DNA from 4 places in the Sphingomonas ginsenosidivorax genome. Region 4 is predicted to be linked to each of the others. Evidence: predicted binding sites of a transcription regulator. Region 4 holds the regulator's gene; each other region holds the start of a gene.

Region 1 (7,279 bases), on a different contig from region 4:
TGGAGACGATTGGAAGAAGGACACCTATTGGAACAGTGTCGTCTGCTTCTCGAACGTGACGCAGCAGATCGAAGCCGCAGCGAAAGGGGATTTGGTACACGTCACCGGTCGCGTCCGGGAGCGCAGCCATGGTGAAGCCAGTGACGTCGCGTACCGCACCGAGCTGATCGCCGACACGTTTTCGGTGCTCTCGAAGAGCGATGGCGAGGAGAGTTGATCATGACGGTGAGCGGCTTTCGGAACTGTAGAGGCACCTCCTCCCCGCTCTCGCGGCGGCATGCCGTTCTGGCGGACCAAATCGCCCGCTTCAGCGGCGCGCTCTCCCGGACCGGCGTGAAGCCCGCATCTGTTGCGGACAGCCGAATAATGATCTCATCTTCATCGTACAGGCAATTTTCTCCTTTCGTTCCGATGTCGGATGAATCAGAGTCTCCTCATGCCGATCCGTCCGGAACATCGCTGGCTGTATCCGATCGATTGGCCCGAAATCAGCAGGATCGTCCGCTTCAAGCGTGCGGGCGGCCGCTGCGAGCACTGCCAGCGACCTCATGGCCGGCGGGTCGCGCAGCTAGCTGGTACGGCAGGGGTGTGGTGGGACGCCGAGATCCGCGCCTGGCGCGACGGTACCGGCCGGCGGCTTCGACAGCCACCCTCGTTCGTTTCGCTCGATGCGATCCGCATGACCCGCAGACCTGTCTATCTCGCTACCGCTCACCTCAACCACGACCCGACGTTCAGCGGACCGCGATGGCGCAACCTCGCTGCGCTGTGCCCCCGGTGCCATATGATCCACGACGCTCCGGAACATCGTCGACGTCGATGGTGGAATGCCTTTCGTCGGCGTGCGCTGGGCGACCTTTTTACCGGCCGCTACACCTAACGTCGGCTCGACTGTGGCCGCCTCCGAAATGCGCGCACTGCCCGTTCGTGCTTTCGAGTAGATTGTGTTCCAACCAGTGGAGACGTGGGAGGGCGGACCGCAACGGCGCCCTCGTTCTTCCGCAGGGCACCAGCGACCAGCTTGTTTCCTCGCGTCTCGTCAGCCTGCGCTCGGCAGGAGAGGCGAGGTTGCCGTCCGGATATTTGGTACTGTCCGGAGGCTCCATTGCTCGATTTCCATCAAACCCACGGAACAATGGCGATGGCGCGACTTCCGCTTGATGCCTCGTCTCGCGCTCAGGCCATCGTCGAGCAGCTCGGCGGGGTGTGGCACGGTACGCGCGGCGAGTGCCGCTGTCCCGCACATGATGATTCAACACCGAGCCTCTCCGTCCGGCTCGGCGATACGGCGATCCTCTTCCACTGTTTCGCTGGCTGTACGCCCGTCGAGGTCATGAAGGCCCTTCAGCGCAATCGGCTTCACGATCGCAGCGCCGTGGTGATGCCGACAGACACGCCCAAGCGTGACATGGGGGCGTTGGCTGTTCGCCTGTGGCGGGCAAGCAGACCGATCGCCGGCACGCTTGCCGAGGAGTACCTTATCGCTCGGGGGCTTTCGCCGCCCTTTTCGAGGGCCTTGCGCTTCAACTCGGAAACCATTTTGGGCGCTGGCAGCGCCAGGCGGGTCATGCCGGCGCTTATCGCGGCTGTCGAAAACGATGTCGGCATCGTCGCCGTACAGCGAACCTTTCTCCACCCGACGAACGTGCTCCAGAAGCCGATCCCCAAGCCAAAGGCCGCCTTGGGTCTGCTCGGGGTAGCTGCGATCCGACTGGCTCCGGCGACGGATGAACTCGGTCTCGCGGAGGGTGTCGAGGACGCGCTCTCGGCGATGGCTTGGTTCGGTACACCGACATGGGCGCTCGGCGGCGTCGAGCGGCTTGCCTTCGTTGCAATCCCTGAGAAGGTACGGCGTGTCATCGTCTATGGTGATCGAGGCCGAGCCGCGGAGCGACTATTGGAGAAAGCGCGTGAACACCTGACCGCGAACGGTCGCGAACTCGTCAGCCGGGTGCCGGAAAACCAAGACGACTGGAACGATGCCTGGCGAGCACGCCTGCGGCTCGCAAGCGATCCGACGATGCAAATGCGGGATTGAAGCGACAGGCAACCGCCTAATTCACGCTCCGCTGTAACCGTCCGCTCCGCTCGGACACATCGGCAAACTTCAGCGACGGTTCGCTGCGCCAGAGCCCGTTTACGACTTGACCAATCGGACTCAACGCTGGAACATAAAGGGAACAACCCGAGTTTAAATTCCCATGCCTGCTGCTATCCAACATCTACCCGCGACCATAGCTCAGCTGCGGACGATCGCGACGCCGGTCACCGACCATCGCATCCTGCCGTTCGGCATCGAGCAACTCGATCGGCGACTCGGGGGAGGAGGGCTTCGGGCAGGTGCGTTGCACGAGGCGGCGGCGCTCAGCGCTTCGCTGGCCGACGAGGCGGCGGCGACGCTCTTCCTGGCCGGTATTGCCGCGCGAGAGGCGGCGGCGCTGGGCGGACCGGTGCTGTGGGCGAGCTGCCGCACCGATCTGTATGCGCCCGGACTCGCTCAGGCAGGACTGCCGGCGGCAAACGTGATCCACGCGCAGCCCCATGACGATGCGGCGCTGCTCGCCGTCGTCGAGGATGCGGTTCGCGATGGCACGCCCTCGGCGATCGTCGCGGAGGTCGGCAAGGTGTCGATGGTCGCCACCAGGCGGCTGCAGCTCGTGGCGGCGGATGCCGACATGCCGGTGCTGCTGCTCCGACGCCGGCGGTCGCGCGAGCGTGATCCGCTCGACGAGCCGTCCGCGGCGTGGACGCGCTGGCGGGTCGGCAGCGCACCGTCGGCACGGTTCGGCGTCGCGGGCGTCGGACGGTCGCGCTGGCTCGTCGAACTCGCCCGTCAGCGCGGGGGCGAACCTTTTTCTCTGATCGTGGAGGGCAGCGATGGGACGGGTCGTCTCGCTGTTCCTGCCGCACTTGGCCATCGAGCGGCTGAGACGGCAGGAACGGTCCGCGTCGCGGCAGCCTGACCGCCCGCCGCTCAAATCCCCGTCGACGACGATCCCGGTGCCTGCTCCGTCCGCGCGGCGGCAAACTGGCGGCCGGGCGCGCGCTGGGCACGAAGCATGCCGACACGCGTGAACGTGCAAGGCGATATCGCGGCGCTGCCAGCGCATGCGCGGCCGCCTATGCGCGAGCTGGGGCGGCGTTCCGAAGCAGCCGACCATCCGTTCAAGGACGCTTAGCGTTGCCCCGGACGTGCTACGACCCTGGTTCCAGACGTCGCGCATGCGCCGCTCGCGCTGATCGACAAGGTCGGTCGACGCGAGGAGGTGGTTGCCGCCTGCCCAGCAGCGGTCGGTCTCGGCATCCACGTCGGCATGGCCGTTACCCACGCGCGCGCACTCGTGTCCGATCTCGACGTCCGCCCCGCGGAGCCCGCCGCGGACGCCGCGCTGCTCGACCGGCTGGCGCTGCTCGCTGTGCGGCGATGGTCGCCGATCGCCGCCGTGTCGCCGAACGACGGCCTCTTACTCGACCTCGCCGGCTGCGATCACCTGCACGGCGGCGAGGAGCGCTTCTGTCGGCGGCTGCTCGCCTTGTGCCGTCGCGCAGGCTTCACTGGACGAGTCGCGGTCGCGGACACGCCGGGCGCCGCCCATGCACTGGCGCGATACGGGCGGGCAGACCTGATCCGCGTCGAGGCAGGGGACACGGCCGCCGCGATCGCGCCTCTGCCGGTCGCCGCGCTGCGGCTCCCGCCCTCTCCGCTAGAAGCCGCGCGCAAGTTCGGCTTCGAGCGGATCGCGGACCTGCTGCCGGTCGCACGCGGGCGCTGGCACGCCGTCTGGGGCTTGCCGCAATTAAGCGGCTGGATCAGGCGCTCGGCGCGGTGGGCCGAGCCGATCACACCGCGCGACGACCCGGAGGTGCCGATGGCCGAACGGCGGCTGCTCGAACCGATCGGCACGGCGGAGGCCATCGAGCAGGTCATGGCAGACCTCCTCGGTGATCTCGCAGAGGTCCTGCAGCGGCGGGTCTCGGCGCCCGGTCGCTGCGCCTCGTCGGGCTGCGCGTCGACGGTGGCGAGCAGGTGGTGGCGTCGGAACGTCCCGGCCGACGCGCGAGATCTCACACCTCCTTCGTCTCATGAAGCTGCGCATCGAGCGGATCGATCCTGGCATGGGACTGGAGCAGTTCCGGCTGATCGCGCCGCATACCGAGCCGCTCGATGCGGTCGACCTCGGCGCGGTCCTCGCCGGCGACACGCTCGTGCGCGATCCCGCCCGGCTGGTCGACGTCGTCGCCGGCGGATCGGCGCGCGCTCGGTCTACCGGAACGCTCCCGTCGACAGCCATGTGCCGGAACGGGCCGTCACCCGCTCCGACCCGGTGATGGTGCCCGGAACATGGCCCGACTGGCAGCGTCCCATCCGCCTGTTCGCGCGTCCGGAACCGCTGTCGCGGGTGATCGCGCTGCTGCCGACCAGCCGCCGCGTCGCTTCGAGTGGCGGGGGCGGACGCACGCGATCGTCGCCGGCGATGGGCCGAGCGCATCCATGGCGAGTGGTGGCGCCGCGATGCCGAGGTCTGGGCGGTGCGGGACTACTACCGCGTCGAGGACGAGCATGGCGGTCGCTACTGGGTGTTCCGCCGCGGCGATGCGGTCGAGGAGACGACCGGCGATCTCAGCTGGTGGATACACGGCGTGTTCGCATGACCGACTATGTCGAGCTGCAAATGCTCACCCACTTCTCGCTGCTCCGCGGCGCATCGAGCGCGGAGGAGTTGTTCGCGGCGCGGCGCTTCTCGGCTACCCCGCGCTCGCGTTGGCGACATCGGCACCGTCGCGGGCGTGGTCCGCGCCTGGGAGGCGCAGAAGGCGACCGGCGTGCGCTCGATTGCGGGCGCGCGGGTCGATCTCTCCTGCGGCCGGCGGCTGCTCCTCTATCCGACCGATCGTCCCGCCTGGTCGCGGCTCACACGGCTCCTCACCGTCGGCAAGAAGCGGGCAGGGGAAGGGCGGGTGCCTTCTCCACTGGCACATCTCCAGCCCTGGTCGGAGGGGCTGATCGCCATCCTGCTGCCGCACGAGGCGGATGCCGAGAACCGTGTCGCGCTCGCCGACCTGAAGACGGTGTTCGGCCGGCGCGGCTACATGGCGCTGTTCCAGCGGCGAAGACCGAACGACGCGGTTCGCATCGACGCCCTCGCCCGGCAAGCAGGCGAGGCAAGCGTCCGCGCCGTCGTGACCGGCGACGTGCTCTACCACGCGCCCGAGGTTCGCCTGCTCCAGGACGTGGTGACGGCGGTGCGCGAGAAGTGCACCGTCGACGAGCTGGGCTACCGGCGCGAGGTCAACGCCGACCGCGCGCTGAAGCCGCCGGCCGAGATGGTGCGGCGGTTCAGGGCTTATCCCGACGCGCTGCGGGCCAGCGTCGACATCGCCCGCGCCTGCACCTTCGATCTCGGCGAACTCGCCTACCAGTATCCGCATGAGCGGCTGGTCGAGGGACTGACCGCCCAGGGGGCGCTCGAGAAGCTGGCGAACGAGGCAGTCGCCCGCATGTTCGAAGGCGCGGTGCCGACTGCCTACGCCGATCAGATAACGCACGAGCTGCGGCTCATCGGCGAGCTCGGCTACGCTCCCTACTTCCTCACCGTCTACGCCATCGTCCGCGAGGCGCGCCGCCGCGGCATTCTCTGTCAGGGACGGGGCTCAGCGGCGAACAGCTGCGTCTGCTTCGTGCTCGAGGTCACCTCGATCGATCCGATCAAGCACGAGCTGTTGTTCGAGCGGTTCGTATCGGGCGAACGCCGCGAGCCGCCCGACATCGACGTCGACTTTGAGCACGAGCGGCGCGAAGAGATTATCCAGTGGATCTACGAAACCTACGGCCGCGACCGGTCGGCGCTGACCGCAGTCGTCCAGCGCTACCGTGCGCGCGGCGCGGTGCGAGACGTCGGCAAGGCGATGGGCCTGCCGGAGGACTTGACCTCCTCGCTCGCGGGCCTCGTCTGGGGCTGGTCCGCGGAAGGGGTCGGCGAGAAGCAGGTCAACGAGCTGAACCTCGACATCGCCGACCGGCGTCTCCGGCTGACGCTCGATCTCGCACGCAAGCTGATCGGGGTGCCCGCCACATGTCGCAGCACCCTGGCGGCTTCGTCCTGACGCACGACAGGCTCGACGACCTCGTGCCGATCGAACCCGCTGCGATGGAAGACCGCCAAATCATCGAATGGGACAAGGACGACATCGATGCCCTGAAGTTCATGAAGGTCGACGTGCTCGGTCTCGGCATGCTCGGCTGCATGAACCGGGCCTTCAATCTGCTGGAGGAGTCGAAAGGCGTGCGGGTCGGCATGGCCGATCTCCAGGACGACGATCCATCGGTCTACGCCATGATTCAGAAGGCGGATACGCTCGGTACCTTCCAGATCGAAAGCCGCGCGCAGATGTCGATGTTGCCGCGGATGAAGCCGCGCCGCTTCTATGACCTCGTCATCCAGGTCGCGATCGTGCGACCGGGACCGATCCAGGGTGACATGGTTCACCCGTACCTCCGCCGTCGCGAGGGGCTGGAGAAGCCGGAATACCCGCGCCCCGAGCTGCGCGCGGTGCTCGAGAAGACGCTGGGTGTGCCGCTCTTCCAGGAACAGGCGATGAAGGTGGCGATCGTCGGCGCCGGGTTCACGCCGGCCGAGGCTGACCAGCTGCGCCGCGCGATGGCGACGTTCAAGTTCACCGCGGGGTGAGCCACTTCAGCGAGAAGCTCGTCGAAGGCATGGTGGCGCGTGGCTACCCGCGTGAGTTCGCCGAGCGCACTTTCCGCCAGTTGGAGGGCTTCGGCAGCTATGGCTTTCCCGAGAGCCACGCGGCGAGCTTCGCCAAGATCGCCTATGCGTCGAGCTGGATGAAGCATCATCATCCCGACGTGTTCTGCGCGGCGCTGATGAACGCCTATCCCATGGGCTTCTACGCGCCCGCGCAGATCGTCCGTGACGCCCGCGAGCACGGCGTCGAGGTGCGGCCGCCGTGCATCAACGCCAGCCGCTGGGGCTGCACGCTGGAGCCGACCGGCGGGCGCTACCTCGCCGTTCGGCTCGGGCTGCGGCAGGTGCGTGGGCTGTCCAACGCGGATGGCGCCGCGATCGTCGGCGCACGCAGTACGGCCGCGTTCGAGTCGGTCGAGGACGTGTGGCGGCGCTCGGGCGTGCAGCGTGCTGCTGTAGAGAAGCTCGCCGATGCCGACGCCTACCATGCGTTCGGCGCGGATCGTCGGCAGGGATTGTGGAAAGTGAGGGGGCTCGGCGAGGCGCCGCTGCCATTGTTCGCAGCCGCCGAC
Region 2 (7,279 bases), 1.8 Mb from region 4:
TTGAGCAGCATGCCGACCGCGAGGAAGAACAGCCCGAGCAGGATCGATCGGAACGGCTCGACGTCCGCTTCCAGTTCGTGGCGGTACGGGCTGTCGGCGAGCATCACGCCGGCGATGAACGCGCCGAGCGCGGTCGACAGGCCGAGCATCTCCATGATCGCGGCGCTGGCGATGACGGTGAAGAGGCCGGCGAACACGAACATCTCGCGCTCGCCGAGATTGCCGATGAGACGGAACATCGGGCGCAGCAGGAAGCGGCCGGCGATGATCAGCCCGCCGACCGCGAGCACGGTGTAGATCGCGAGCAGCCAGCCCGGCGGCGCGTTGGCATCGGCGGGGTTGCGGCTCATCGCCGCGACGATCGTGATCAGGGGCACGATCGAGAGGTCCTGGAAGAGCAGGATCGAGAAGGCCCGCTCGCCGAACGGGGTGCGCATCCGCCCCGAGCTCTGCAGCATCGGCAGCACCTGCGCGGTCGACGACAGCGCGAGCGGCAGGCCGAGCGCGAGCGCTGCGGTGGGCGAGAAATGCGCGACCCAGACGATCGCGGTGATGGCGAGCCCGCACAGCACGACCTGGAGCAGGCCGAGCCCGAAGATCTCCTCCTTCATCCGCCACAGCCGCGACGGATTGAGCTCGAGCCCGACGAGGAAGAGGAGCAGGGTGATGCCGAGCTCGGCGATCCCGAGCTTCGCCTCCGCATCGCCGACCAGCCCGAGCACGTGCGGGCCGACCACCGCGCCCGCGACGAGATAGCCGAGCGTCGCGCCGAGCCCGAGCTTGCGAAACAGCAGGACGAAGACGAGCCCCGCCCCGAGCAGGACGACACCGTCGCGCAGCAGGGACGTCGTGCCTTCGTGCATTAGCGCGCCGCCTTGGCGGTCGCGGCGGCTTCGGCAGCATCGGCCGCCGCTTGAAAAGCAAGTTGGACTGATGCCTTTCGGACTGAGTTAAGGCGCTCCGGGCGTAAATCCCAAATTCCAGGCCAGTCAGGAACGTCTCCGTTTCCAGCTATCCAATTCGCGATGTTATCTCGCAGCGATGACAACTCTGCTGGTGTCCTATTTGCCAAGCTCTGAGCTAAGACGGTTGCAGCGGCTTGGCCAAACGCGCACGCGTTCACACGCATGCCAATATCGCTGACCCGGCCTTCATTGTTCAGATTAACATCTACGATGACTCGGCTGCCGCAAATTGGTGAGCGCTTTTCAGCGGATCCCATCGGTTCTGTAAGCCGGCCAGGGTACTGATACGCTGTATGTCGCAGAATTTCCGGTGGGATACCCATCGTCATAATGTTGGATCGCTTACGTTCTCGGTGGTGGGAGCAAGCGGCGTCCGCGCGCCGAACACCGGCAGGCCGCGGCGGCGGCGGTCGACGAAATCGGCGATGCTCGCGCTGGTCGCGTTGAGCAGCGGATAGGTGCGCGAGGTGGTCATCCAGAGTGGCCGCCGCGACGGGCCGCCGTGGAGCGTGTCGAGCACCAGCGTCGTCAGCAGGAAGGCGAGGCTGGCGAGAATCAGGCCCTTGAGCGCGCCGAAGCCGAGACCGAGCGCGCGGTCCACGGGTCCGAGGATCGAGGTCCGCGTCCGCTTGCCGATCGCGTTGGCGACGAGGCGGCCGCCGATATAGGTGACGCCTGCGATGATCGCGAAGGCGAGGACGGCGGCCCCCGATACCGTCCCGACGACCGGCGTCAGCATCGCGGCGAGCGGGACGTGGAAGAGTTTGAGCGCGGCGACGATTCCGATCCACGCGAACAGCGACAGCACTTCGGTGACGAAGCCGCGCAGCAGCCCGAGAACCGCGGATCCCGCGACGGCGAGGAGGACGACGATGTCTAGCGCGGTCAGGTTCATGGAGGATGGAATAGGGATGCGGGGGGCCTACGGCTAGGGGGCGACAGCGATGGCTTGGCCGGCAATGCTCCCCTGCCAGGGGGCGCCGCCGATGGCGTGGCCAGCAATCCTCCCCCGCCAGGGGGAGGTGGCAGGCGAAGCCTGACGGAGGGGGCGGGCGGCGGCCACTTCCGTTCCGTGTCCGCCCCCTCCGTCGCCTTCGGCGCCACCTCCCCCTGGCGGGGGAGGATTCGCAAGGTGCGTTGGCCCCCTATCCCCGCCCGAGCATATGCTCGACGAACGCCGCGAGCGTCTTGAACCCCTGCAGCCGCATCCCCGATTTCTCATCCGTCATAGACGCGGGCACCAGCGCGCGTTCGAAGCCGAGTTTGCTCGCTTCCTTGAGCCTGAGCGGGCCGTGCGCGACCGGGCGGATCTCGCCCGACAGCGCGACCTCGCCGAACGCGACCGCGTCGACCGGGACCGGGCGCTCGGACATCGCCGAGATCAGCGCCGCCGCGACCGCGAGGTCGGCCGCGGGATCCTGCACGCGGTAGCCGCCGGCGATGTTGAGATAGACTTCGGCCGAGGAGAAGCTGAGCCCGCACCGCGCCTCGAGCACCGCGAGGATCATCGCGAGACGTCCCGAATCCCAGCCGACCACCGCACGCCGGGGCGTCGCGCCGCTCGCCAGCCGCACGGTCAGCGCCTGGATCTCGACCAGCACGGGGCGCGTGCCCTCGAGCGCCGGGAAGACGGTGGCGCCGGTCATCGCGTCGTCGCGGTGCGTCAGGAACAGCGACGACGGGTTGCCGACCTCGGCCAGCCCCTCGGTCTGCATCGAGAACACGCCGATCTCATCGGTGCCGCCGAAGCGGTTCTTGATCGCGCGCAGGATGCGGTACTGGTGGCTGCGCTCACCCTCGAAGCTCAGCACCGTGTCGACCATGTGTTCGAGCACGCGGGGGCCGGCGATGCTGCCGTCCTTGGTGACGTGGCCGACGAGCACGACCGCGGTGCCGCGTTCCTTGGCGAAGCGAATCAGTTCCTGCGCGGAGGCGCGGACCTGGCTGACGGTGCCGGGCGCGCCCTCGATCAGGTCGGAGTGCATCGTCTGGATCGAATCGATCACGAGCAAGGCGGGCGGCCGGGTCTGCAGCGTCGTCAGGATGTCGCGCGTCGAGGTCGCCGCGGCGAGCTGGACGGGCGCGTTGCCGAGGCCGAGGCGCCGCGCGCGGAGGCGGACCTGGTCGGCGGCTTCCTCGCCCGAGACATAGGCGACCGATTGCCCGGCGAGTGCCATCTTGGCCGCGGCCTGGAGCAGCAGGGTGGACTTGCCGATGCCGGGGTCGCCGCCGATCAGCGTCGCTGAGCCTTCCACGAAGCCGCCGCCCAGTGCGCGGTCGAGTTCGGCGATCCCCGTCGCCATGCGGTCGGGCAGCTTGATCTCGGCGTCGAGCCCGACCAGCTGGATCGCGCGGCCGCCGGTCTGGAGGTTGTGCTTCGAATGGAACGGCGTCGCGGCGGTGTTCGCCTCCTCGACCAGCGTGTTCCATTCCGCGCAGTCGGCGCATTGGCCGGCCCAGCGCGAGGCCACCGACCCGCAGGCCTGGCATACGTAACGTTTCTGCGGTTTTGCCATCTGAGTGACGTAGCAAAAGCGGAACGATAGGGGAACGACTTTAGCGGACACCGTTCTCCATAGGTGCTCCCCGGCGAAGGCCGGGGCCCAGGTGGGAAGGCAGATGTAACGGAAGCCAGTGCTTCGTTACCGTAGTTCCCCAACTGGGCCCCGGCCTTCGCCGGGGAACTGCAGGTCACCTATACGCGGTGATCTTGCCCTTCTGGTCGAGCGTGTAGAGCGTGGAGTTGGCGACGATCGGCGGCAGCGTGAACGGCACCTTGGTCTCGACGGTCGAGGCGACCGCACCGTCGCCGGGGTTGATATAGACGATCTCGCCGCGCGAGTTGGTCAGGATCAGGTGGTTGCCCGCGAGCACCGGACCGTACCAGGTGACCGCGTTGCTGCGCTTCTTCTCGTTCTGGAAGCGCTGGAGCTGCGCGATCCAGCGCGCCTTGCCGTTGGTGCGCGACAGGCAGACGAGGCGCGCGTCGTCGGTGACGACGAACAGCCATTCGCCCGCGATCCACGGCGTCGAGATGCCGGCGAAATTCTGCTCCCACAGCCGCTGGCCGGTCGCGAGTTCGAGCGCGACCATGCGCCCGCCCTGCCCGACCGCATAGACGCGGCCATTGTCGATCACCGGCGCGGCGTCGATGTCCGACAGGCTCGACACCGACGTCGTTACCGAGGTGCGCGACAGCGCGTCCTGCCACAGGATGCGGCCATTCTCGTAGCGATAGGCGCTGAGCTCGCCGCTCGAGAAGCCCGCGACGACAGTGCCCTGCCCGACCGCAGGCGCCGCGACGCCGAACACGCCCTGCGTCTCGAGCGTGCCCGACTGGACCCACTGGACCTTGCCGTCGCCCTGATCGAGCGAGAAGATCTGGTTGTCCTGCGTGAGGACGTAGACCGACCCGTTCGCGACCGTCGGCGAACCGCGCAGCGGGCCGCCGGGCTTGACCCGCCACAGCTGCTTGCCGTCGGCGGCGTTGAGCGCGACGACGTCCCCGACGCCGTCGGTCGCATAGACCTTGCCGTCGTCATAGCTGACGCCGCCGCCGAAGCGTGCGCTGGCGTTGAGCTTGCCCTCGGTGAGCGGGGTGGTCCAGAGCGGCGCGCCGGTGTCGGCGGCATAGGCGTGGATGACTGCTGCGACGTCGGACACGAACAGCTTGTTCTCGGCGACGACCGGCGCGGCGGCGAGCCGCTCGCGGTTCGAGCCGCCGTTTATCCCGACTTGCCACGCGCGCGTCGGCGCGTTGCCGAGTGCCAGCTGGCCGAGCGAATGCGTCGGGTTGCCGCCGGGCTGGGCCCAGGCGTCGTTGGGCGCGGCGGCGGGGAGCAGGACCTGGATGTCGGCGATCGTCTTGTCGGTCTCGACCTCGTTCTCCGAGACCAGGATCGGCACACGCTCGCCGACGGTCGGGGTCTTCTTGGCCCCGCCCTTGAAGATGCCGCAGCCGCCAAGCGCCAGAAGGGCGGCCACCGCGACGCTCAGACGATAGGCGTTCTTCATTTCGTTACCTCGGTAGGGGTCGCGTTCGGCGCGGCGTCGACGCCCAGTACGCCCGCCATCTGAACCGCGCGTTGACGGATCGTGTCGGGGACATTGGTATCGCGTGCGATCTGGCCGAACAGCGTGCCGGCCTGGGCGCGCTGGTTGAGACGGATATAGGCGACGCCGACCATCTCGCCCGCGCTGCCGAGCCACGGCCCGCCCGGGACCGCGAGCGGCCGCAGGCGCTCGACCACGACCTGAGGCTTGAGCGTGTCATATTCCGCCGAGGTCTGGCGGACGAGCGCGAGATCGCGGAACGGTTTTGCCAGCGACGCATCGGCGGCGACCGCGCCGAACTTGGCGGCGGCGCCCTTCAGGTCGTTCTTCTGGAGCAGGATGTCGGCCTGCGTGAACATTGCCAGCGCGCGGTAGCCGTCGCGGTTCGAGCCGGCGAGTTCGGCCAGCGACTTGGACGCGGCGGGCACGTTGCTGGCGCCGAGCGAATCATAGGCGGCCTGGAGCTGTTCGCCCTCGATACCCGCGGCCTCGGCCTGGCGGTGCTGCCAGTAGAGGAAACAGCCCAGGGCTGCGAGCGCGGCGACGACCGCCACCCCGACCCAGATGCCCCAGTTGGTCCAGAATCCGGCGAGCTTGTCGCGACGCAGTTCCTCGTCGACCTCGCGCAGGAATGCTTCATCGGTTTTCGGCGGCAGGGCCAAGGAGAACTCCGGATCTGGAAAGGGAACGCACGGTCCTTAGCCGCGACACGGGTGAAACGAAAGTCGGATCACTCCTTCGCCGCGTAGGTCTGCTCGGACGTCGGGAAGGTCCGCGCCCGGACTTCGGCGGCATAGTCGCCGACCGCGGCGGAAATGCGGCCGGCCATGTCGTCATAGCGCTTCACGAACCGCGCGGTGCGATCGAACAGGCCGAGCATGTCCTCGGTCACCAGCACTTGCCCGTCGCAGTCGGCCGACGCGCCGATGCCGATCACCGGGCACGACACCTCCGCGGTGATGGTGCGCGCGAGCGGTTCGAGTACGCCCTCCACCACCATCGCAAATGCGCCGGCCTCGGCGACCGCACGGGCGTCGCCGATGATCTTGGCGTGCTCGGCGTTGGTCCGCCCGCGTGCGCCATAGCCGCCGAGCACGTTCACCGCCTGCGGCGTGAGGCCGATATGCGCCATCACCGGGATCCCGCGCGCGGTGAGGAACGCGATCGTCGGCGCCATCGCCTCGCCGCCTTCCAGCTTCACCGCCGCCGCGCCGGTCTCCGCCATGATCCGCGAGGCGGCGGCGAAGGCAGCTTCGGGACTCGCCTCGTAGCTGCCGAACGGCATGTCGATGACGACGACGCTGTGATAGCTGCCGCGCACCACCGCGGCGCCGTGCGCGCACATCATGTCGAGCGTGACGGCGAGCGTCGAGGGGAGGCCGTAGATCACCTGCCCCAGGCTGTCGCCGACCAGCAAAAGGTCGCAATGGCTGTCGAGCAGTTGCGCCATCCGCGCGGTATAGGCGGTGAGCATGACCAGCGGCTCGCCGCCCTTGCGACGCTGGATCGCGGGCACGGTCAGGCGCTTCATCGGCGCGGGGGTGGGCGTGGCGCGACTCGTCGCGGTGTCGAGCTGGAAGGTCGTGGACATGGCGACGGGTCTTAGCGCGAGGGCGCGGCGGGGTACAATCCACCGCCCCCGATCCTCCCCTGCAAGGGGAGGTGGCTGGCGCAGCCAGACGGAGGGGTGACCCGCTCTCGATAGGGCGCTCCCCCTCCGTCAGTCCTTCGGACTGCCACCTCCCCTTGCAGGGGAGGATTGGCGGTCACGCGACCGTCACGCCCTTCCAGAACGCGTAGCGGCCCTTGATCTCGGCGGCGGCGTCCTTGGGTTCCGGATAGTACCAGACTGCGTCGACGTTGCGTTGCCCGTCGACGACGAGCGTCTTGTACCGCGCGTCGCCCTTCCACGGGCAGTGCGTGGTGGTCGCGCTGTCTTCGAGCAGCGCGGGGTCGATGCTGTCCGCGGGGAAATAATGGTTGCGCTCGACGACGACGGTGTCGTCGGAGCGCGCGATTTCGGTGCCGTTCCAGGTGGCGACGGGCATGGTCTTCTCCTCAGCGGGTAAGCTCTGCGGCCTCATAGCGCTCGGGCTTGAACCCGACCAGCAGCGCGTTGCCGGTATCGAGCACCGGGCGCTTGATCATCGAGGGCTGCGCCAGCATCAGCGCGGTGGCTTTCGCCGCATGGAGATCGGCGCGATCCGCCTCGGGCAGTTTGCGGAACGTCGTGCCCGCGCGGTTGAGCAGGACCTCCCAGC
Region 3 (7,279 bases), 3.0 Mb from region 4:
CCTCGCAAAGGGGGCAGCATTCAGGAGGGTTTGGAGCTTACCGGCGATTTCGCTTGAGCTTTTTGACACACCAGCCTTACGAATTACACCACACACTTGCAGATCCGGATCAAACACCCCGAATGTAAATGGAGCACGCATCGCCTCCTCCTCCACAAAATCATGGGTATTTTGATCGAACTGCTGCGTAGTGACAGCCTGAGTACGACCCATGGCAAAAGACACCCCGCCTTCTTCAATAGTTTTGACATTCCCGATATGCCATTCTGAGCCACGTCCGACATCCGCGGTTGGCTTTGATTCAATCGATCTGACAATTATAGAAGACGGATTACCTCTTGACCTGAGGAGATCGCCCTGGGGTAAACCTTCACATTTTATCCTGAGAACGTGGATGTAAAACATTTATCCCCCTGCAGTGCCGCTACACCTCCTCAAGCTTAGCGACTTTTAGCAACGGCGCGAGATACTTCCCCGTAAAACTCCCCTTCGCCTTCGCCACCGTTTCCGGCACGCCTTCGGCGACGATCTCGCCGCCCTTGACGCCGCCTTCGGGGCCCAGGTCGATGATCCAGTCGGCGGTCTTGATGACGTCGAGATTGTGCTCGATCACCACCACCGTGTTGCCCTGTTCGACCAACGCGTGGAGGACCTCCAGCAACTTCCGGACATCCTCGAAATGCAGCCCCGTCGTCGGTTCGTCGAGGATGTAGAGCGTGTTGCCGGTCGCGCGGCGCGACAGTTCCTTGGCGAGTTTCACGCGCTGCGCCTCGCCGCCCGAGAGCGTCGTCGCCTGCTGGCCGACTTTCACATAGCCGAGGCCGACCTCGACCAGCATCGCCATCTTGTCGCGGATCGGCGGGACCGCCTTGAAGAACTCGGCGGCGTCCTCGACCGTCATGTCGAGCACGTCGGCGATGCTGTGGCCCTTGAACTTCACCTCGAGCGTCTCGCGGTTGTAGCGCGCGCCGTGGCAGACGTCGCACTGCACATAGACGTCGGGGAGGAAGTGCATCTCGATCTTGAGCACGCCGTCGCCCTGGCACGCCTCGCACCGGCCGCCCTTGACGTTGAAGCTGAACCGGCCGGGCTTGTAGCCGCGCGCCTGCGCCTCTGGCAGGCCGGCGAACCAGTCGCGGATCTGCGTGAAGCTGCCGGTATAGGTGGCCGGGTTGCTGCGCGGCGTGCGGCCGATCGGCGACTGGTCGATGTCGATGACCTTGTCGAGATATTGCAGGCCGGTGATCTTGTCGTGCTTGCCCTGGAGGATGCGCGCACCGTTCAGTTCGCGCGCGGCGGCGGCGTAGAGCGTGTCGATCGTGAAGCTCGACTTGCCCGAGCCCGAGACGCCGGTGATGCAGCAGAAGGTGCCGAGCGGGATGCTGGCGGTCACGCCGCGCAAATTGTTGGCGACCGCGTTGTGGACGGTGAGCTTCTTGCCGTTGCCTTTCCGCCGCGTGGCCGGGACGGGGACGCTGCGCTTGCCCGTCAGATAGTCGGCGGTGATGCTGGTCTTCGATTTCAGCAGCTGCTTCAGCGTGCCCTGCGCCACGACCTCGCCGCCGCGGACGCCCGCGCCGGGGCCCATGTCGATGACGTAATCGGCGGTGCGGATCGCGTCCTCGTCATGCTCGACGACGAGCACGGTGTTGCCGAGGTCGCGGAGCCTGCGAAGGGTCTTGAGCAGCATGTCGTTGTCGCGCTGGTGCAGGCCGATCGACGGTTCGTCGAGGACGTAGAGCACGCCCGAGAGCCCCGAGCCGATCTGCGACGCGAGGCGGATGCGCTGGCTCTCGCCGCCCGACAGCGTGCCGCTGGTGCGGTCGAGGTTGAGATAGTCGAGGCCGACATTGTTGAGGAAGCCGAGGCGCTCGACGATTTCCTTGAGGATGCGTTCGGCGATCGCGTTCTGCTGGTCGCCGAGCTGGGCCGGGATGTCGGTGAAGAACTGCAGCGCGTCGACCACGGACAAATGCGTGGCGTAGGCGATGTCCTTCATGCCGATCTTGACCGCCAGCGCCTCGGGCTTGAGGCGCGCGCCGTGGCAGACCTCGCATTTGGCGGCGCTTTGGTACTTGGACAGCTCCTCGCGCATCCACGCGCTCTCGGTCTGGAGCAGGCGGCGGTTGAGGTTGCCGATGACGCCCTCGAACGGCTTGCTGACGTCGTACTTCTTCTTGCCGTCGATGAAGGTCAGCGTGACCGACTTGCCCTTCGACCCGTGGAGGATGAGGCTCTGGACCTCCGCGGGCAGGTCGGACCAGGGGGTGTCGAGCGCGAAGTCGAACTGGCGCGCGAGGCTGCCGAGCACCTGCATGTAATAGGGCGAGGGCGGGTTGGACTTGGCCCAGGGCACGACCGCGCCCTTCTTGATCGACAGGCCGTGGTTGGGGACGACGAGGTCCTCGTCGAACAGCTGCTTCTCGCCGAGGCCGTCGCACGCCGGGCACGCCCCTTGCGGCGCGTTGAACGAGAAGAGCCGCGGCTCAATCTCGCTGATCGTGAAGCCCGAGACCGGGCAGGCGAATTTCTCGCTGAACACGATGCGGCCGTCGGGGGCGTTGTTGCCGAGGATCTCCGACTTCGGCGTGTGCGGCGCGACCGGGTCGGCGGGGTCGATATAGGCGAGGCCCTCGGCGAGCTTCAGCGCGGTCTCGAAGCTTTCGGCGAGGCGCGTAGCGATGTCGCCGCCGACGACGAGGCGGTCGACCACGACCTCGATGTCATGCTTGTACTTCTTGTCAAGCGCGGGCGCCTCGTCGATCTCGTGGATCGTGCCGTCGATGCGGACGCGCGTGAAGCCGGCCTTCTGCCACTCGAGCATCTCCTTGCGGTACTCGCCTTTCCGCCCGCGGACGACGGGGGCGAGGAGGTAGAGGCGCGTGCCCTCGGGGAGTGCGAGGACGCGGTCGACCATCTGCGACACGGTCTGCGCGGCGATCGGCAGCCCGGTGGTCGGGCTGTACGGCGTGCCGACGCGCGCCCAGAGCAGGCGCATGTAGTCGTAGATCTCGGTGACCGTCGCGACGGTCGAGCGCGGGTTGCGGCTGGTCGTCTTCTGCTCGATCGAGATCGCAGGGGACAGGCCCTCGATATGGTCGACATCGGGCTTTTGCATCAGCTCGAGGAACTGGCGCGCATAGGCCGACAGCGATTCGACGTAGCGGCGCTGCCCCTCGGCATAGATGGTGTCGAAGGCGAGGCTCGACTTGCCGCTGCCCGACAGCCCGGTGATCACCGTCAGCGTGTCGCGGGGGATGTCGATATCGACGTCCTTGAGATTGTGCTCGCGCGCGCCGCGGACGGAAATGTGAGTCAGCATATCGGAGGGTTCTACTTCTGTTCTTGGCCGGATGCCAGAGGCGGAGATAGGAACGCACGAACCCGCGTGCCAGCACCCACCCGGCCGAAAAGCCCTCCGATCGAAAGCCCCCCCGATTGAAAAGAACCACGCGTGTATTATCTCGGTCGTACACAGCGGCGCGAGGACGATATGGCGAAAACCAAGGACGGGACCAAGAAGACCGACAAGCCCAAGGTGAAGATCCCCAAGGAGATCGCCGGGTTCAAGGTCCCCAAGGAGCTCCGGAAAAAGGGCGAGGCGCTGATCGAGCGCGCCAATTCGCCCGAGGGGCGCCAGGCGATCGCGTCGGGGCTGGCGATGGTCGGCGGCCTCGTCGCGGCCAACGCGGCGCGCAAGGCCGAGGCGAAGGCGTCCGAGACGGCGAAGCCGGCGGCCGCCAGCCCCGAGGCGCCCCAGTCGGAGGCTTCAAAGGCCGAGACGAAGCCCGAGACCCCGAAGCCCGGTACCCCCGGCATCAACCCGCAGCAGATGGCAGACCAGATCGGCGCGGCGGCGGACATGCTGCTGGGGCGGATTTTCGCGAAGCGGTAGGGGATGGCTGCGGGTTCGGCACGGGCTCGCCGGGCGGCGTCATTTCACCCGCAGCGTCCTGCTGGCGCCGTTCAAGCCGGCGCCGCTCACCGTCAATCTGACCTGTCCGGGTCGTCGATCCGAACGTAGGATCGCCATGGCGAAGCCATCATGGAGCGCCTTCCTGGTATCCGAGAACAGATCGTCGCTCCAATGGTCGCCATTGTCGACGGCGATCAACCGGGCGGCGCCGCTGACCTGGAACGTGATCGGATCCGTTGCCGTACGTACGACGCGCCCCCGGCTGTCGACCGCATAGACCTTGGCATATTGCAGGTCCATGCCGTCCGCCTTCCAAGCCGTGTTCTCGATCTCGATCCTGAGCGCCACGGCCTTGCCGGTCGTTTCGATCTGGTCCCTGGCGATGACCTTTCCGCCCGTCCGCGCGATCGCCGTGAGTTGCCCTGCGGCGTAGGGCACATCCTTCCAGTAGATCGTGTTCCGTTTCGTCACATCCATCGCGTTCTTCTGGACACCGATGGACTTGCCGTTGACGAGGAGTTCGACCTCCTCGGCGTTCGTATAGGTGTAGACGTTGTAGAGCTTGCCGGCCTGCCGGTTCCAGTTCGACGAGATGATCTTCTGGCCGACCATCACGTCGTTCCACATCTTTGCCTCGCCCTCGTTGTCAACGACCCCGATATGGACCACCGGCGTGTCGGTGAAGATGCTCTTCGCCAGCCACGCCTGGGGGAATGGCTCCAGCGCGTGGTTGAAGAACGAATAGGCCCAGCCCTTCTTCGGCCAGCCGTCGGACTCTCCCCAATATTCGATGGCGCCCCAATAGGCCAAGCCGACCATCCTGTCGCGGTCCATGCCGAAATACGGCGCGGCCAGTTCGTTGGTGACAGCCTCGCTTTGGTACACGATCAGGTCGGGGGCGTGCTTCAGGTACTGCGGGTAATCGACCCACAAATAGTTGAAGCTCGTGACATCGGTGATCGTCGCCAATTCGGGCGGGATGATATTGCTTTCGATGTTGAAGGCCGGATTGGCCTTGATGATGCCGTTGGCGCGCGCCGGATACATCGCCACGGTCGTCTTGCGCGTCGGATCGTAGCGCTTCGCGACGGCATCCATGATGCGATAGGTGGTCTTGCCCCAGTCGCCGGTCGGCCAGTTCCACCGTTCCTGCTGGAACTGCAGTTCGTTGCCAAAGCTCCACATGATCACTGACGGGTGATTGCGGTCGCGCTTGATCCATTCTTTCTCGTTGTCGAACCAGACGTCGTTCCAGGGTACGCTGCCCGCCCAGGCGGCGGTGCTGCCCCATTTGTCGTATAGCTCGTCGACGATCAGCAGACCCTTCTCGTCGGCGAGGTCGAGGAAGGACTCCGAATAGGGGTTATGCGAGGTGCGGATATGGTTGAAGCCGAACGCCTTCAGCCGGTCCATCATCCGGGCGATCGACGTCCGGTGCGCGGCAACCCCGACCGCGCCGAGATCGTCGTGGTTCGCGACGCCCTTCAGGAAAACCTTCTTGCCGTTCAGACGAAGGCCGAAGTCCTTGGAGAACTCAACGGTGCGGATGCCGAAGCGCTTCGTCAGCCGGTCGACGATCTTGCCGCCGGAGACCAGTTCGACCTCGGCCGTGTAGAGGCTGGGGGTCTCGACCGACCACAGGTTGGGCGCGGCAACGGCGAGGTTCGGCATCGCCACCTCGACGGTCGGCAGGTTCCGCGGGGCAGGAACCTGGCTTTGGGTCGTACCGACGAGTTTGCCATCCGGCGAAAAGATCCTCGTCCTGATTTCGACCGCGTCCTGCTTGCCCTTGAGGCCGGCGACCTCGACCTGCACGTTGACTTGGGCGCCAGCCGCGGAAACGACCGGCGTGGTCACGAAAATGCCATGCCGCGCGATCGATACCGGGTTTCTGACCACCAGATGCACGTCGCGGAACAACCCTCCCCCCGTGTACCAACGCGAATTGCCGTCCTTGGTCGTGGCACGCACGGCGATGACATTGTCGGCGCCGTAGCGAATGGCGTCGGAAATATCGGCCTCGAAGCCGAGATAGCCATAGGCCGTGCCGCCGACTTTCCTGCCATTCACCCAAACTTCGCCGGACAACATGATCCCTTCGAAGTCGAGCAGGACCTGCTTCCCCTTCCAGCCGCTGTCGGCCGTGAAGGTCTTGCGGTACCAGGCAACGCCCGGCGCCTTGAACCCGCGGCCCCGGTTGGCGGTCTTGTCCCAAGGCTGTTCGAACTGGAAATCGTGCGGCAGGTCGAGCTTGCGCCAGTTGCGGTCATCGAAGGCGAGGTCCTGCGCTCCCGCGATATCGCCTTGCCGGAAGGTCCAGCCAAAGTCGTAGAGCTGGTTGATCCTCGGCTGCTTGTCTTTCTCGCCCTGAGCGATGAGCGGAGCGGAGCAGGCCAACGCGCACACGGTCACCGGAATCTTCGTGCTCATCATCGACAGCCGCCCCTGTATTGCCCTTCCCGTTGGTCAGCGTGACGCACGAGGGGCCTCGGAGAATTTGGCACCGTCACGATACTGAACACAACAGTTTTTACATTATGATATCAGCTATCATTTATTGAACGGCGGTAGACATCGCAGCCGGATGCGCCCCTCAGTCCGCCAGCGAACGCGTTTTACCCCGCCAGGCGAGCGAGCGGCGGTTGAGGGCGTGGAGGTCTTCGGTGCCGGCGATCACGGCGTCGCCGAGTGCGATCGCGCGCGCGAGGATCTCGGGGGGTGCGTGGCGATAGGCGGGACGCGCGAGGATGTGGTCGTACCAGCGGCCTCCGCACGCGGCGTCGAGCAGGATGCGCTGGAAGCAATGGTCGGCGCGGACCGGCCAGCGGCGCGCGGCGGCGAGACCGGGTAGCGTCTCGCGCGTCAGCGTCAGCGTCAGCCAGCGGGTGGCGGCGTCCGGCAATCCGGGCGGCAGGTCCAGCGGCAGCTCGGGGTCGGCCATCGAGAGGGTTTCGCCGGAGGGGGTGCCGTCCGCCCCCGCAGGGGGCGGACGGCGTCGCTTACTTGACCTCGGCGGTGCCGTTGATCACCGCGGCCTTCTGGCCGTTGGTCAGCGCGTCGGCGTTGACGTCGGCATCGTCGATCGCCTCGGAGCGCTCTTCGCCATTGTCGCGGATCGCCTCGGCGCGGTCCTCGAGATTGTCGGCGGTCGCTTCCAGCGCGGCGGCGTTGTTGTCCGCGGCCTGCTCGACCTGGTCGCCGAGCTTGTCGTCGCCCTTGCCGCCACAGGCTGCGAGCGAAAGCGCGGAGACCGCGAGGAGAGCGGCGGTGAAGGCGGTCTTCATATGGATCAATCCCTGATCGTTTCGGAGCCGGGACAACCGCCGCGTCGGCCGCTTTGTTCCGCCCGCTTGCTCCCGCGCG
Region 4 (7,279 bases):
GGCTGTGCGACCTGGCCGAGCTTGACGCCCCGCTCCTCTGCCACACGCCGTACCGCGTCTTCGAGCGTCTCCGTATCCCAGTTGTGCACCGCGTCAAGGGCAGCATGGAGATTGGACAGCAACGCTTTCGCTTCGTCGCTCAAAAGCCCCTTCGCACCGTCGTCCATCGCGATCGGCCGCAGGCTGAACAGGAAGCCCGCACCATCGGCCAGTTCGTTGAGGTTTGCGGCACGCGGTTTCAAAGACGGCATCGCGCGCGTCAGCAGGTCGAGCCCGCCATCCGGCAGCGCATGGCCGAGTCGATCGGCGACGAGGCCGGCAAGGCGGGCGTCGTCGGCCTCGCGGATGTAATGGCCGTTGAGGTTCTCGAGCTTCTTGAGGTCGAACCGCGACGGGCTCTTGCCGACATGCGCGAGGTCGAACCATTCGACCGCCTGCTCACGGCTGATGATCTCGTCGTCGCCGTGTCCCCAGCCGAGCCGGAGCAGGTAATTGTCGAACGCTTCGGGCAGGATGCCCATCTCGTCGCGATACGCCTCGATACCGACCGCGCCGTGGCGCTTCGACAGCTTCGCGCCGTCCGGGCCGTGGATCAGCGGGATGTGCGCGTAGGTCGGCTCGGGCCATTGCATGGCGCGGTAGATCGGCAGCTGCCGGAACGCGTTGTTGAGATGATCGTCACCGCGGATGACATGCGTCACGCCCATGTCGTGGTCGTCGACGACGACGGCCAGCATATAGGTCGGCGTGCCGTCCGAGCGGAGCAAAATCATGTCGTCGATCTCGGCATTCTGCACCGTGACCGCCCCCTGGACCTGGTCCTGGATCGTCACTGCGCCCTCGAGCGGCGCCTTGAGCCGCACGACGTGCGGGCGATCGGGCGCCTCGCTTGCCGGGCGGTCGCGCCACGGGCTGCGGATCCTGAGCGGCTTCTTCGCCGCCTGTGCCGCCGCGCGCATCTCGGCGATCTCGTCATTGGTCATGTAGCAGCGATAGGCGTGCCCGCCGGCGACCATCTCGTGCGCGACCTGCGCGTGCCGGTCGGCGCGCGCGAACTGCATGACCGCATCGCCATCCCAGTCGAGCCCGAGCCAGCGCATGCCGTCGAGGATCGCGTCGATCGCAGGCTGCGTCGAGCGCACCCGGTCGGTGTCCTCGATGCGCAGCAGGAAGGTGCCGCCGTTCGCCTTGGCGTACAGCCAGTTGAACAGCGCGGTGCGCGCGCCGCCCAGATGCAGATACCCCGTCGGTGACGGAGCGAAACGGGTAACCACGGATGCAGGCGATGCCGCATGCGTTTCAGATGTTGCGCCCAACCGCGGGTGCTCCCAGACTGTAAGAACGATGGCCAGTTCAGCCGTCGCCGCCCCTAGCATGGCCCCCGCGCGGCGACAAATGGGCGTGCCGCCGATCGTGGCGGGGACCGGCCGCGCGATCGAGCGCTGGCTGGAGGCGGAGCGCGATCAGCTGATATTGTGGCTGCCGGTCGCGCTGGGCGCGGGGATCGCGCTGTGGTTCGCGTTGCCGGATGCGACCGCGTGGCGGACGGCGATCCTGCTGCTGAGTGCGATCGGCTGCGCGGCGCTGGCGACCGGGCGCGGCGGACGGGCGGCCCGCGTGATCGCGATCGGTGCGCTGGCGGCCGCCGCTGGACTGGCGCTGGTCTGGGCGCGTGCGGACCGGGTGGCGGCACCCGTGCTCCAGCGGCCGACCGTGGCGACGTTCGCGGCGCAGGTCGAGCGGGTCGAGCCGCTCGCGGCCCGGGCGCTGGTACGGGTCACGCTGCTCCCGGTCGGGTCCGTGACCGATGCGCGCGGTGAAGCGCTCGACCTGCCGCCCCGCGTCCGGGTCAATCTCGCCGAAGCGGATGCGCCGAAGGGGCTGGGCGAGGGCGCCATGATCCGCCTGCGTGCACGGCTGATGCCGCCGCCCTTGCCGGCCGTGCCCGGTGCCTATGACTTCGCGCGCGTCGCGTGGTTCGCCGGGCTCGGCGCGACGGGCAGGGGCTTCGGGCCGGTCGTGGTGACGACACCCGCCGATGGTGGATCGGGACTGCGCGGGCGGCTGTCCGCGCATATCACCCACAGCCTGGACGGCAGCGCCGGCGGGATCGCGGCGGCGCTGGCGACCGGCGATATCGGCGCGATCGGGGAGGACGATTCGGAGGCGATGCGCCGCGCGGGTCTCGCACACCTGCTGTCGGTCAGCGGGCTGCATATCACCGCCGCGGTGACCGCGACGATGCTGATCGTCATGCGGTTGCTGGCGCTCAGCCCGTGGCTGGCGCTGCGCGTCCGATTGCCCTTGGTCGCGGCGGTGGCCGGGGCGGGTGCGGCGATCGGCTATACGCTGCTGACCGGCGCCCAGGTGCCGACGATCCGGAGCTGCGTAGCGGCGCTCCTGGTTCTGGCGGCGCTGGCGATAGGCCGGCAGGCAGTGACGCTCCGCGCGCTGGCGATGGGCGCAGTCATCGTCCTGCTCGCGCTGCCGGAGGCGCTGGCGGGCCCGAGCTTCCAGCTGTCGTTCGCCGCGATCGCCGCCATCGTCGCCTTGCACGAACATCCGCGGATCACCGCGCTGTTCGGACCGCACGAGGAGGGCGCGGCACGGCGGCTGGCGCGCGCGCTCGGTTCGCTGCTGCTGACGGGGATCGTCGTCGAGGCGGCGCTGATGCCGATCGCGGTCTATCATTTCCACCGCGCCGGACTGTACGGCGCGGTCGCGAATATCGTCGCGATCCCGCTGACGACCTTCGTCGTCATGCCGTTGGAGGCGGCGGCGTTGCTGCTCGACGCGGTCGAGCTGGGTGCGCCCCTGTGGTGGCTGGTCCAGCAGGCGCTCGACCTTCTCCTCTGGCTTGCGCATCTCGTGGCGGCGGTGCCGGGCGCTGTCCGATCGCTGCCGGCGATGCCTGACGGTGCCTATGCCGCGATGGTCGGCGGGGGGCTATGGATCGCGCTGTGGCGGACGCGGTGGCGACGCCTGGGGCTGGTGCCACTGCTGTTCGGGGCGAGCTGGGCGCTGGCGACGCCGGCGCCGGACCTGCTGGTGACCGGGGACGGGCGGCATGTCGCGGTGCGGACCGCGGCAGGGCTGGCGCTGTTGCGGGATCGGGCGGGAGACTATGTCCGCGATACGCTGGCCGAGAATGGTGGGCTGATCGGCGAACCGTCATGGCTGTCCGACCAGCCCGATGCACGGTGCAGTCGCGATCTGTGCATGACCGATATCACCGCGGGCGCGCGCACGTGGCGGATCGTGGCGACGCGGAGCCTGTATCCGGTGCCGACGGCCGCGCTAATCGCGGCGTGCCGGTCTGCCGATATCGTCGTCAGCGAGCGCGGGTTGCCGCGGGGCTGCATGCCGCGGTGGCTGCGGCTCGACCGGTGGACGTTGCAGCGGACGGGGGGCGTGGCGGTCACGCTCGGCACCGGACGGGTAACGACGGTCTTATCGCCGGGCGATCGGCATCCGTGGCGGGTGCAGGCGGCGCCGCGCGCGTTCACGCACCGTCCTGGTTTTCGAGGACGCGATCATGTCTGGAGGGCCCGTCATCCTGACGAACGTCAGGATCCAGGGTCGCAGGCGCAGCACTCGTGACCCTGGGTCCTGGGTCGAGCCCAGGATGACGGTTTCAATACGCGCAATACCTAGTCCCGCTTCCATCGAACCTGCACCCGGCAGCTCCCAGTCGCCGCGCTCAGGACTTCTCCCGCCTTCGCGGGAGACAGGAGCTTCAGTCGTAGCGGCGCAGGATACCGGACAACTTCCCTTGCACGCGGACCTGCGCGGGGGCGTAGCGCTGCGGGTCGTAGGCGCGGTTGGCGGGGTCGAGGCGGACCATCGCGCCTTCGCGGCGGAAGAATTTGAGCGTCGCCTCGCTTTCCTCGATCAGCGCGACGACGATTTCGCCGTCACGGGCGGTCTCGGTCCGGCGGATGAGGGCATAGTCGCCGTCGAGGATCCCGGCCTCGACCATCGAGTCGCCCGAAACCTCGAGCGCATAATGCTCCCCCGCACCGAGCAGCGCGGCGGGGACCGCGAGCATCGACGATCCCTCGAACGCCTCGATCGGCACGCCGGCGGCGATCCGGCCGTGCAGCGGAATCTCGATCACGTCGTTCGCCGGCTGCGGTGCCGACTTGACGTTGGCGGGAGCGGCAGGCGCCTTGGCCGGCGCCTTCTTCTCGGCGCGTTCGGGCATCCGCAGCACTTCGAGTGCGCGGGCGCGATTGGGCAGGCGGCGGATGAAGTTGCGTTCCTCGAGCGCGCTGATCAGGCGGTGGACGCCCGACTTCGACTTGAGGTCGAGCGCGTCCTTCATCTCCTCGAACGAGGGCGACACCCCGGTATCCTCGAGACGATCGTTGATGAAGCAGACGAGCTCGTGCTGCTTGCGCGTGAGCATGGCAATTCTCCGGCCCGGAACAGACTGGGAACTTCTATGGAACAAAATTTACCACGTCAAGTGCTGGGTCAAGCACCGGTCAGGCAATCACCAGGATTTCCGCCGAGTCGCCTGCCTTGGCGGCAGGCGCGTTGCCGGGGCGCACGATCAGGCAGGTCGAACGGGCGAGCGTGAGCAGCATCGAACTGTCCTGGATCGTCGAGGCATAGGCGCGGCCGTCCCTGATTTCGGCGCGCATATAATCGGTGCGCGCGTTGTTCGCCGCGAGATCTTCGCCGAGCAGTGCGTGCGTCGTCTGCGGCAGCGGATCGCGGGCACCGGCCATGTGTGCGACCAGCGGGCGGACGAACAGTGTCGCGGTGACGAACGCCGAAACCGGGTTGCCGGGCAGGCTGAGCACGGTCGCGTCGCGGAGCCGGCCGGCCATCATCGGCTTGCCCGGCCGCAGCGCGATCCGCCAGAAATCGATGACGCCGCCCGCCGCCTCGATCGCCGGGCGCACCAGGTCGTGGTCGCCGACCGACGCGCCGCCGGTGGTGACGAGCAGGTCGCATCGTGCTGCCGCGAAGGCATCGCGCAAGGTCTCGAGCCGGTCGGGCAGGATGCCCAGATCGACGATGTCGACGGGCAGGTCCGCGAGCATCGCCGCGATCATGATGCCGTTCGATTCGGGCAGCGCGAGGCCGGAGGTGGTGGAGCCGGGGGGGACGAGCTCGTCACCGGTCGCCGCGACCGCGACGCGGATGCGACGGTTGACGCCGAGCGTGCCGTGCCCCCCGGTCGCCGCGACCGCGATCCGCGCTGGCGTCAGACGGTCGCCCTTGGCCACCAGCCGGTCGCCGATGGTGAAGTCGAGCCCGCGCGCGCGAGTGTTGCGCCCGAGATAGGGCGGCCCTTCGCCGTCCAGCGTAAGAGCCTCGCCCGCGCGCGCGGCCTCTTCCTGGATCAGCACGGTGTCGGCGCCCGCGGGCAGCGCGGCGCCGGTGAAGATGCGGACCGCCTCGCCGGTGCGGACCTCGCCGTCGAAGGCACGTCCCGCCGCGCTTTCGCCGATCACGGTCCAGGGTCCGGGCATGTCGGCGAAGCGGATCGCATAGCCGTCCATCGCCGAGAGGTCGGCGGCGGGCTGCGTGCGGTTGGCAAGGATGTCCTGCGCGGCCCAGCGGCCGGCGGCGTCGCGCAAGGGAAGCGTCTCGGACTCGACACGGGGCGCGAGCGCGAACAGCCGCGACTGGGCATCCGCGACGGGGAGGAGTTGGATCATCGAGGGGCTGTTCCGGCGCGAATGTTGAGAATGTTGAGACGACGAACGGGTTTTGCGTCGCGCATGTCGAGAACGTTGCGGGCGTCCAAGGGTTTCGCGGCGCCGATGTTGAGGGGGCGCTGGACGTCGAGGTTTTTCGGGGAGGTGGCGCGGCGGATCATGCCACGGGGCTGGCATATCCTGGCTGTGTAGGACAGCGCTGAGTCATCCTGGCGAGGTCAGGTTCCCCGGCGAAGGCCGGGGCCCAGTTGGGGAACAAGGGTAACGTAGGGTGGCGCTCCGTCACGGCTACCTCCCAACTGGGCCCCGGCCTTCGCCGGGGAAGTGTGTCTTGAGGAGTTTCGGCTGCCGACCGCCGCCTTGTTCCGCGGGGGCAGGCGTCGCGCACGGGGCCCTGGGTCCTGACTTTCGTCAGGATGACGGGAGGCGCTAGGCGAGCGCCTCAGGCGGTCCAGTCGCCCGACTTGCCGCCGCGCTTCGACAGCAGGCGAATGTCGCTCAGGATCATGCCCTTATCGATCGCTTTTGCCATGTCGTAGATGGTCAGCAGCGTGACCGAGACCGCGGTCAGCGCCTCCATCTCGACGCCGGTCTTGCCGTCGGTCGAGGTCGTCGCGGTGACGGTGACGCCAGTGTCGTCGACGTCCAGCGCGATGTCGACCGAATTGAGCGGCAGCGGGTGGCAGAGCGGGATCAGGTCGCTGGTGCGCTTGGCCGCCATGATTCCGGCGACGCGCGCGACGGCGAGGACGTCGCCCTTCTTCGCGGTGCCCGCAGCGATCGCAGTGGCGGCCTCGGGCGACATCGTGATTCGTCCGCTGGCGACCCCGATCCGCGTCGTGACGGCCTTGCCGCCGACGTCGACCATCCGTGCGGCACCGTCGGCGTCGATATGCGTGAGGCCGCTCATGTCGAGGATGCGGGGGCGAGCAGCGCGCGCGTCGCAGCCTCGATATCGGGCTGCCGCATCAGCGCCTCGCCGATCAGGAAGCAATGCACGCCTTTTTCGGCGAGCGCGTCGAGGTCGGCGCGGCTGGTGAGGCCGCTCTCCGCGACGAAGGTGCAGTCCTTGGGCGCGAGCGCGACCAGATCAAACGTGCGGCGGAAATCGACCGAGAAGTCGCGCAGGTCGCGGTTGTTGACCCCGATCAGCCGCGACTTGAGCTTCAGCGCGCGCTCCAGTTCGTGCGCGTCATGAATCTCGACCAGCACGTCCATCCCGCATTCGAGCGCGGAGGCTTCGATCTCCGCCATCTGTGCGTCGTCGAGCGCGGCGACGATGATCAGGATTGCGTCTGCGCCGATGCTCCGCGCTTCGGTCGCCTGCCACGGATCAACCATGAAGTCCTTCCGCAACACCGGGATCGACACCGCGTCGCGGGCGGCGGTCAGGTAGGAATCGGCACCCTGGAACCAGCTCTCGTCGGTCAGCACGGACAGGCAGGCAGCGCCCCCGGCCTCATAGGCGCGGGCATGCGCGGGCGGATCGAAATCGGCGCGGATCAGGCCCTTGGAGGGGCTCGCCTTCTTCACCTCGGCGATCAGTGCATGGCCGGGCTTGGCGTCGAGCGCGGCGCGAAAACCCCGCGGCTTGGAGACATGGGCGA

Evidence for each region. Region 4 encodes LexA, which represses DNA repair genes until DNA is damaged. Its sites were predicted from a motif close to GTTCCNCNCTTGTTCT; they were not measured.
Region 1: the regulator LexA is predicted to act here: its motif matches at 2,167-2,182, upstream of FSB78_RS18955 (ImuA family protein).
Region 2: the regulator LexA is predicted to act here: its motif matches at 3,502-3,517, upstream of radA (DNA repair protein RadA).
Region 3: the regulator LexA is predicted to act here: its motif matches at 3,331-3,346, upstream of uvrA (excinuclease ABC subunit UvrA).

The regions. Positions count from the first base shown of each region.
Region 1 is NZ_VOQR01000002.1:168,925-176,203, reverse strand. Features, by position in the region: gene FSB78_RS18970 (single-stranded DNA-binding protein) at 1-217, shown strand, start outside; gene FSB78_RS18965 (hypothetical protein) at 437-880, shown strand; gene FSB78_RS18960 (DUF7146 domain-containing protein) at 1,106-2,038, shown strand; gene FSB78_RS18955 (ImuA family protein) at 2,202-2,963, shown strand; partial or broken gene FSB78_RS19620 (Y-family DNA polymerase) at 3,267-3,536, shown strand; gene FSB78_RS19615 (hypothetical protein) at 4,084-4,329, shown strand; gene FSB78_RS19705 (hypothetical protein) at 4,531-4,653, shown strand; partial or broken gene FSB78_RS18945 (error-prone DNA polymerase) at 4,650-7,279, shown strand, end outside.
Region 2 is NZ_VOQR01000001.1:2,576,023-2,583,301, forward strand. Features, by position in the region: gene FSB78_RS11640 (cation:proton antiporter domain-containing protein) at 1-863, opposite strand, end outside; gene FSB78_RS11645 (iron-sulfur cluster assembly scaffold protein) at 863-1,294, opposite strand; gene FSB78_RS11650 (CvpA family protein) at 1,291-1,860, opposite strand; gene radA (DNA repair protein RadA) at 2,111-3,481, opposite strand; gene FSB78_RS11660 (PQQ-binding-like beta-propeller repeat protein) at 3,657-4,979, opposite strand; gene FSB78_RS11665 (tetratricopeptide repeat protein) at 4,976-5,680, opposite strand; gene panB (3-methyl-2-oxobutanoate hydroxymethyltransferase) at 5,749-6,609, opposite strand; gene FSB78_RS11675 (DUF427 domain-containing protein) at 6,785-7,066, opposite strand; gene FSB78_RS11680 (ArsC family reductase) at 7,077-7,279, opposite strand, start outside.
Region 3 is NZ_VOQR01000001.1:3,731,557-3,738,835, reverse strand. Features, by position in the region: gene FSB78_RS17205 (hypothetical protein) at 1-405, opposite strand, end outside; gene uvrA (excinuclease ABC subunit UvrA) at 425-3,322, opposite strand; gene FSB78_RS19165 (hypothetical protein) at 3,455-3,895, shown strand; gene FSB78_RS17190 (glycoside hydrolase family 2 TIM barrel-domain containing protein) at 3,935-6,346, opposite strand; gene FSB78_RS17185 (GCN5-related N-acetyltransferase) at 6,510-6,857, opposite strand; gene FSB78_RS17180 (lipoprotein) at 6,916-7,200, opposite strand.
Region 4 is NZ_VOQR01000001.1:748,250-755,528, forward strand. Features, by position in the region: gene gltX (glutamate--tRNA ligase) at 1-1,316, opposite strand, end outside; gene FSB78_RS03305 (ComEC/Rec2 family competence protein) at 1,396-3,600, shown strand; gene lexA (transcriptional repressor LexA) at 3,737-4,408, opposite strand; gene FSB78_RS03315 (molybdopterin molybdotransferase MoeA) at 4,488-5,669, opposite strand; gene FSB78_RS19060 (hypothetical protein) at 5,669-5,833, opposite strand; gene moaC (cyclic pyranopterin monophosphate synthase MoaC) at 6,115-6,582, opposite strand; gene trpC (indole-3-glycerol phosphate synthase TrpC) at 6,579-7,279, opposite strand, start outside.